One region of the Luteibacter sp. 9133 genome, then DNA from elsewhere that is predicted to be linked to it. Evidence: riboswitches for the same ligand, from Rfam matches in the RefSeq annotation. Region 1 holds a riboswitch; the other holds the start of a gene.

Region 1 (4,422 bases):
AGCGATCGTGGCGGTCGGAGCGATGGCGATGACCAGCGAATTGCGCAGGCCCTTGGCCTTGATCTTCTCGCGCAGCTCGGCCCAGCGGCCCTCTACGCCGGTCGGCGTGGCCGCCGGCCAGTAGTCGAACTGAAGCTCGCCGTTGGCGGCGCGGGTTTCGTCGAAGCCCGGGTGGGCACCGTCGCGCTCGGCGATCTCGTTGGACATCGACAGCGCGTGGAAATAGATCTCTTCCTGGATGCGCGTGGACAGCTTGCGCGCTTCTTCGGAGTCGAAGGGCAGGCGCAGCTTGAAGAACACGTCCTGCAGGCCCATCACGCCCAGACCCACCGGACGCCACTTCATGTTGGCCGTCTTCGCCGTGGCGATCGGGTAGAAGTTGAGGTCGATGACGCGGTTGAGCTGACGCACGGCGGTGCGCACCGTGGTACCGAGCTTCTCGTAGTCGAACTGACCGTCCACCACGTGGCGGGCCAGGTTGACCGAGCCGAGGTTGCACACGGCGGTCTCGCCCTCGGAGGTGACTTCGAGGATCTCGGTGCACAGGTTGGACAGGTGAATGACGTTTTCCGGACGCGCGGTCTGGTTGCTCGTGGCGTTCGAGCGGTCCTTGAAGGTCATCCAGCCGTTGCCGGTCTGTGCCAGCGAGCGCAGCATGCGGGCGTACAGCTCGCGCGCCTTGATCGACTTGGCAGCCAGGCCCTCGGCCTCGGCCTTCTCATAGGCGGCCTCGAACGTCGCGCCCCAGGTGTCGACGAAGTGCGGCACGATCTTCGGATCGAACAGCGACCAGTCGCCGTCGGTCTCCACGCGGCGCATGAAGAGGTCGGGTACCCAGTTGGCCAGGTTGAGGTTGTGCGTGCGGCGCGCGTCGTCGCCGGTGTTCTCACGCAGCTCGAGGAATTCCTCGATGTCGGCGTGCCAGGACTCGAGGTACACGCAGGCGGCGCCCTTGCGCTTGCCACCCTGATTCACCGCCGCGACCGAGGCGTCCAGCGTCTTCAGCCAGGGCACGAGGCCGTTGGAATGACCGTTGGTGCCCTTGATCAGCGAACCGCGCGAACGGATGCGCGAGTAAGCCAGGCCGATACCGCCGGCGAACTTGGACAGTTGGGCCACGTCGCCGTACTTGGCGTAGATCGACTCCAGGGCATCCTGCGGCGAGTCCAGCAGGAAGCACGACGACAGCTGCTCGTGCGCCGTACCGGCATTGAACAGGGTCGGCGAGCTGGCCAGGTATTCCAGCGACGACAGCATGCGATACAGCTCGAGCGTCTCGGCCACGTCGTTTCCGCCGAGCGCGCAGGCGATGCGCATGAAGAAGTACTGCGGCGTTTCGATGACGAAGCGCTTCGTCGGGTGACGCAGCAGGTAGCGGTCATAAACCGTGCGCAGGCCGAAGTACTCGAAGCGGCGCGAACCGGTCGTGTCGATGGCGTCGTTGAGCTTGCGCGCATTGACCTGGACGAAGTCACGCAGACGCTCGTTGAGGATGCCCAGGTCGAAACCGGTGGAGATCGACTGCGAGAACGACTGGATGTCCTGACCGGATACTTCCTTGTCGACGAAGGCGGCGAGCAGGCGTGCGGCCAGTTGGCCGTACTCCGGTTCCTCGGCGGTGAGCGCCGCGGCGGTACGGATCGACAGCTGGTCGAGTTCCTGCGTGGTGGCGCCATCGTAGAGTCCGCCGATAGTCTTCAGGGCGACGCGCATGGGGTCGACCGCGAACAGGCCGTCGGCGCTGCGGGTCACCGCGCGCACGATCTTGTTCACGTCGACGACTTCCTGGCCGCCGTTGCGCTTGGTGACGCGCATCTGGCCAGGGTTGTGCGGGGGCGTCAGCGCGAACGCCGGCGGCGGGTCGTTGCGGTAGCCGGCGGCAGGCGCCTTGTCCGTGGTGTTATTGGCGGAGACGGCGGCATCGGCCGTCTCGGTGCGCTCGCGCGCGGAAGAATCCATCGTGGTCATTGTCTTGGCTCGCCCCAGGTTCTATCACCCGTTCCCGGTCGGCTGGCTCGTGAGGGATGGGGCTGATGCGGGAAACGGCCGGGGACGGAGCGCGCCGCGAAGGGGCTCCGGTCCGCGACGTGCTTCCCCGCGGAAGCCGTCACCACTATCGAGGCCTCCCGGGCACCGATTGCTGGCAGGTCTTCGGACTCATGGACATGGACCTTTCGGTCCGCCTACCCGTCGCTTCCCAGCCCCCGAAGGACCAGTGCATTGAACGGGATCGTTTCCATTTACCGCTGCGGGGCAGTTCCGGATTCGCACCGGATTCCCTATTAAGTCCGACGGGCAGTCGCGCCTCTCCGGACACCAACGGGACACACCATATAGGCGGGGGTTGGCAGCGTCAACACAAGATGTAGGGTGTCGCCGCTATGTGCTTGATCCGCCGCAAGTGATTTTTTGCAACCCCTTTCCCGTCCCGCGACGAAGAGGACCATGAGGGTTTTGTGAAGATCGTCTACACAAAGCGCATGACCTCTAACCGATAACATCTGCGATCCCTCATAGGATCGCTCGCTAGATGACCTTGACGTTCGCGCTGCAGGAACATGCCCTGGTCACCGATGCGTTCGACGCGCTGCCCTTCGGCTTCACCGCCGTCACGGCGGATGGCGAGCTCCTGTATGCCAATGCCTGGATGACGGCACGCCTCCGCGACGCGGGTGCGTGCGGCTTTCTGACCTGGTGGAATGAGGAAAGCCGGTCTCGCCTCGAGACCGCCTTGTCGCTTGCTGACGCCGGGGGCGTCCGAGAGCTGGCCCTGGGCTCTGTGGAGGGCGCCACCTGGCGGGTCTCGATCGAGCCGTGGCGCGCTTCGGCGCTGGGCCAGGCGTCCTTCGTGGTGAGCATCCGCCCGCTGTCCGGGCAGACCGAGGCCGCGCGCACCATCGAAGAGCGTCGTGTGGCGCTGATCGAGGTCAGCGACATCCTCCGCGAAGTCGAAGATCCCGCCGAGATCGCCTACCGCGTGGCCGAGGTACTCGGCCGCGCGCTTCATGTCAGCCGTGCGGGCTATGGCTCGGTGGACACGATCGCGGAGACCATCACGATCGAGCGCGACTGGAACGCGCCGGGCATCGTCACGATCGCCGGTGTCCTCAACTTCCGTGAATACGGCTCCTACATCGACGATATCAAGGCCGGCCGTACCGCGGTCGTGTCCGATGCGTACAAGGACCCGCGCACGATCCATACGGCGGACGCGCTGGCGTCGATCAGCGCCACCTCGTTCATCAACATGCCGGTGACCGAGCGTGGCGGCACGGTGGCGCTGCTCTATCTGAACCACGAAAGCCCGCGGGAGTGGCCGGAAGAAGAGATCGACTTCGTCCGCGAGGTCGCCCATCGCACGCGCGTCGCGGTGGAGCGCCGTCGCGCCGAGGCCGAGCTGCTCGAGTTCGCGCACAGTCTGGAGCGTCAGGTCGCCGAACGTACGCTGGAACGCGACCGCATCTGGCGCCTGTCGAGCGACATCCTCGTCGTCGCCGACACCGACACCCGCCTGCTCTCGGTCAACCCGGCGTGGACCGCGATTCTCGGCTGGAGCGAGCGCGACACCATCGGCCGCTCCTATCTGGACTTCGTGCATCCGGACGACACCGGGCGCACTGGTGAGGAAACCGAGCAGCTGGCCGACGGTGTGGCTACGCTCCGTTTCGAGAACCGCTACCGCACCGCGGACGGTGGCTTCCGGCACCTGTCCTGGCGGGCGGTCCCGAGTGAGGGCATGATCTTCGCCGTGGCGCGTGACGTCACCAGCGAGCGCGCACGCGACGCTGAACTGGATGCCGCCCAGGAACAGCTGCGCCAGGCGCAGAAGATGGATGCGATAGGCAACCTGACCGGTGGCGTCGCGCACGATTTCAATAACCTCCTGCAAGTCATCAGCGGCAATCTGCAGCTGCTTGGCGCGGATGTGTCGGGCAACGAACGGGCCGAGCGGCGCGTCGCCAATGCGATGGCCGGCGTCACCCGTGGCTCCAAGCTGGCCGCCCAGTTGCTCGCCTTCGGCCGGCGTCAGCCGCTCGCGCCCAAGGTCGTCAACATCGGTCGCTTCATCCGCGACATGGACGAACTGTTGCGCCGCGCGCTCGGTGAGGCCATCGAGGTCGAGACCGTCATCGCCGGTGGCTTGTGGAACACGCTGGTCGATCCGTCCAATGTCGAGAACGCGCTGCTGAATCTCGCGATCAATGCACGCGACGCGATGCACGGGCAGGGCAAGCTCACCATCGAAGCCGGTAACGCCTTGCTCGACGAGGCCTATGCCACGGCACACGGCGACCTGCGTCCGGGCCAGTACGTCATGCTCGCCGTGACCGATACCGGTACCGGTATTCCGCACGACATCCTCGACAAGGTGTTCGATCCCTTCTTCACGACCAAGCCGGAAGGGCGTGGAACGGGCCTTGG
Region 2 (4,422 bases), 3.3 Mb from region 1:
CCTTGGCATCAACTTCTTCGACACGGCCAACGCCTACTCCGATGGCACATCCGAGGAGATCGTCGGACGCGCCCTGAAAGATTTTGCGAAACGCGACGAGGTGGTGATCGCCACCAAGACCTTCTTCCACTGGCGCAAGGGACCGAACGGCGGCGGCCTGTCGCGCAAGGCGATCTTCCATTCGGTGGACGATTCGCTGGCCCGCCTCGGTACCGACTACATCGACCTGCTGCAGATCCATCGCTACGACCAGACCACGCCCATCGAGGAAACGCTCGAGGCACTGCATGACGTGGTGAAGGCCGGCAAGGTCCGCTACCTCGGCGCCTCGTCGATGTATGCGTGGCAGTTCGCGCAGATGGTTTACACCTCGCGGATGCACGGCTGGACCGAGTTCGTCAGCATGCAGGATCACTACAACCTGCTGCAGCGCGAGGAAGAGCGCGAGATGATTCCGTTCTGCATCGACGAGCACATCGCGGTGTTGCCATGGAGCCCGCTGGCACGCGGACGGCTGACGCGCGACTGGGACGAGGGCAGCGACCGGCAGAAGAGCGATGTCTTCGGCGGCACGCTTTACAACGCCACGGAAGACTCGGATCGCGCCATCGTCGCGGCGGTGAAGAAGGTGGCCGATGCGCGTGGCGTGCCTCGTGCGCAGGTGGCATTGTCGTGGGTGGCGCATCGTGACGGCGTGACTGCGCCGATCGTCGGGGCGTCGAAGCCGCAGCATCTCGATGATGCGGTGGCGGCGATCGATCTGGAGCTGACCGAGGAAGAGACGGCAGCTTTGGAGGAGGCTTATACGCCGCGGGCGATCGCAGGGTTCGAGTAAGCGTTGCTTGCGGCAGTTCGGCTATGTTGTTGCCATAGGGCGGTCTCGCCGCGCCATCGCCTGTTCGATCACATCCGCGGCCAGCGACGCGCCTCGCTCGGCCCGGATGACTTCAGCCGCGCGCTGGGCGCGCGAGGCCACGCCTTCGTCAGTCAGGAGGACGCGCAGCTTCGCCGCCGCACGGTCAGCGCGGTAACGCGAAGCGGGCAATACACCGCCCACACCCAGCCGAAGCACACGCGCCGCATTGTCAGGCTGATCGAAGCCATGCGGCACCACGAGCGCCGGACACCCCGCGCGCAAACTCTCCTGCGTCGTGCCGACACCCCCGTGGTGTACCACCGCGGAAGCGCGCGGGAACAGTGCACCGTGTGACGCGTATTCCACAGCCATCACCCCGGCTGGCAACGTGTCGGGCAACCGCGCGCGCATCTCGGGCGAGCCGGTGAGCAAGACGGCACGACGTCCGAGCGCGCCTGCCGCCGCCATGCTCTCGCGAAGGAAGGCCTCGCCCGCGTGCACCGCCGCCGATCCCAGCGTAAACACGATCGGCGCGTCACCCGCGTCGAGAAACGCCGACAGCTCCGGGGGAAGGGTTTCGTTGAAGGGCGAGTAACGGCAATAGCCAGTGACCACGCTGTGCGCCGGGGCATCCTGCGGCGCGTGACCCAGCAACGGCGAATACATCGCCAGCACACCATCGCGCGCGTGCTGTCCGCGATGAAACGGATCGCCCCACACCGACACCGGCGCCAGACCCAGCGACTGCCGGAAGCTGCGCACGGCACGTGTCCACGGTGCGGTCACCCGCTCGCCGATCCGGCGCACCCATGCGCCACGACGCGGCGACGCACGTAAGAAACGGTCGAGTCGCGCCATGCCCGTCGCCGGCGGATCGAAAGCGGAAAGGAACACCGCGGGCGACAGGACGGCGGACAACCACGCCACGCGTGTCGTCTCGCCCAGAATCTGGCCGGCGAAGGCGAGCGTCGAGGTGACGATCGCATCGGCCTCCAGACATACTGGCGCCAGCGCGCGGTAGCTCGCCGCGACATCCTCCGCAGCCAGGTCACGTACGACGAAGCGCGGACCGCGCAGCGGATGGAACGCCCGGGCAGCGAAGGCGGCCTTGTCCTCGGGCTCCGCGATCCCGCTGGCAAGGACGAACCTCAGCCCGGCCTCCGCCACCGCCTCGCGATGAATCGCATGGGCACCGATGGTGACCCGATGGCCCCGCGCCACCAGCTCCCGCCCCACGGACAGGAACGGAAACAGGTCACCCTGCGATCCCACCGTCGCCATCACGATGTGCCTTGCCGCCATGCCTTACTCCCGATGCCCTGGCGCATCGTCGCGGGCGACATGTCGACGCGATGCATGCCTGGCTCGTTGACCTGCCCCGTCCGTAGGGCTAACCTCTGGGCCGCCAGCGGTCTTTATCTCTCTATTCGAATAGAAGGATAAAAGCTAAGAGGGAAGCCGGTGAGAATCCGGCGCTGCCCCGCAGCGGTATGTGGAGACGAGCGCGTCATCAGCACTGGATCGATGGCGATCCGGGAAGCGACACGCAAGGCGGCACCCAGGTGCCACATCCACGAGCCCGAAGACCTGCCGCCGGCCTGGGCGCGCGTGCCGTCATGGGTGCGTGTGCCCTGCCCGACCTGGGCCGTCGCGTTCGCGCGAGGGTCCGGTTCGCCCGCGGGGGCGAAGGTCGACGGTAAGCCGCATGACGCCTTCACGCTGCCGCACCTTCCGTGTGGCAGTGCACGTGCGTCCGCGACGAACCGCCCTTCCCTCCTCTTTGCCACGAAGAGGAATCATCCACATGCCACACGTTACCTACCCCGGTTTTCCCCGCATCGGCCGACGCCGCGAACTGAAGCGAGCGCTCGAAAGTCACTGGAGGGGTGAAACCAGCGCCGACGACCTGCTCACCGTCGCCCGTCAGCTCCGCGAACGCCACTGGCGCCTCGCGCGCGACGCGGGAGCCGACAGCGTTCCCGTCAACGACTTCTCGCTTTACGACCATGTGCTCGATGCCGCCGTCGCGGTCGACGCCATTCCCCCGCGCTACCGTGCACTCCATCAGCGCGATCCGCTGGCCGGCTATTTCGCCATGGCACGCGGCCGTCAGGACGGCGAAGTCGACCTGCACGCGCTGGAGATGACCAAGTGGTTCGACACCAACTACCACTACATCGTCCCCGAGCTGCAGGCGGGCCAGTCGTTTGCCACGCGTGCCGACAAGGTCGTCGCGGAATATCGTGAAGCCGTCGCCCTCGGCCATGCGGCGCGCCCCGTACTCCTCGGTCCGCTGACCTTCCTCCGTTTGGCCAAGACCGTCGACGGCAGCGATCCCCTCGCGCTGCTCGACGCGTTGCTGCCGGCGTGGAGCGGTTTGCTCGATGCGCTCGCGGACGCGGGTGCCGACTGGATCCAGGTCGACGAACCGGCCCTCGTGCTCGATCTCGAGCCGGACTGGCAGGCGGCCTATCGCGGCGCTTATGCCGCCATCGGTGAACGGCCGCGCGGCCGCATCCTGCTCGCGACCTATTTCGGCGAGCTCGGCGGCAACCTCGAACTGGCGGCGTCGTTGCCCGTCGCCGGCCTGCATGTCGATCTAGCGCGCGCGCCTGGGCAACTGGATGCCGTGCTTGACGCGCTTCCCGCCGGTCGTGTGCTGTCCGCCGGCGTGCTCGACGGCCGCAACATCTGGCTGAGCGACCCGTCCGCCATCGCGCCGCGCATCGCCCGCGCACGCGAGCGCCTCGGCGACGAGCGTCTGTGGCTGTCGACGTCGTGCTCGCTGCTGCACGTGCCGATCGATGCGTCGGAAGAAAGGCACCTGCCGGGTTCGATCGGCGACTGGCTGTCGTTCGCGCGGCAGAAGATCGCCGAACTGCGACGCTACGCCGATGCCGCCGTCGGCGACGAGACGGCGCAGCTCGCGCTCGCGCGTCAGCAAGCGACGGTGGCGGCGCGTCTGCTTTCTCCCGACGTGCTGCGCGCCGACGTGCGGGCGCGCGTACGTGGACTGACGCCCCAGTTCGGACAGCGCCGCTCGGCCTACGCGTTTCGCGCGAATGTGCAGAAGCAGCGCTTCGGCCTGCCCGACCTGCCGACCACCACCATCGGCTCGTTTCCGCAGACCACGGAACTACGCCTTGCACGTGCCGCGCATCGCTCGGGCAAGCTCGACGACGGGGCCTATACGGCCGTGCTTCGCGAGGAGGTGCGGCGCGCCGTGACGTTTCAGGAAGAAGCGGGCCTCGATGTCCTCGTGCACGGCGAGCCCGAGCGCAACGACATGGTCGAGTACTTCGGCGAACAGCTGCAAGGCTACGCGTTCACGTCTCTGGGCTGGGTGCAGAGTTACGGCTCGCGCTGCGTCAAGCCGCCGATCGTCTTCGGTGACGTGGCGCGTCCCGCCGCGATGACCGTCGCCTGGTCCGCATACGCCCAGTCCCTGACCGCCAGGCCGATGAAGGGCATGCTCACCGGTCCGGTGACGATGCTGCAGTGGTCGTTCGTACGTGACGATCTCCCGCGTGCAGAGGTGTGCCGACAGATCGCCCTGGCTTTGCGTG

The links. A riboswitch is a leader RNA that binds a small molecule or an ion and turns the genes downstream of it on or off. The one in region 1 is predicted to bind cobalamin.
Region 2: linked by a shared signal. The riboswitch ahead of metE (5-methyltetrahydropteroyltriglutamate--homocysteine S-methyltransferase) and the one ahead of FA87_RS01145 (ribonucleoside-diphosphate reductase subunit alpha) in region 1 are both predicted to bind cobalamin.

Annotation. Positions count from the first base shown of each region.
Region 1 is NZ_JUHO01000001.1:307,376-311,797, forward strand. Features, by position in the region: gene FA87_RS01145 (ribonucleoside-diphosphate reductase subunit alpha) at 1-1,968, opposite strand, end outside; cobalamin riboswitch at 2,125-2,336, opposite strand; gene FA87_RS01150 (response regulator) at 2,531-4,422, shown strand, end outside.
Region 2 is NZ_JUHO01000001.1:3,600,406-3,604,827, forward strand. Features, by position in the region: gene FA87_RS15730 (aldo/keto reductase) at 1-835, shown strand, start outside; gene FA87_RS15735 (glycosyltransferase) at 857-2,158, opposite strand; cobalamin riboswitch at 2,249-2,466, shown strand; gene metE (5-methyltetrahydropteroyltriglutamate--homocysteine S-methyltransferase) at 2,661-4,422, shown strand, end outside.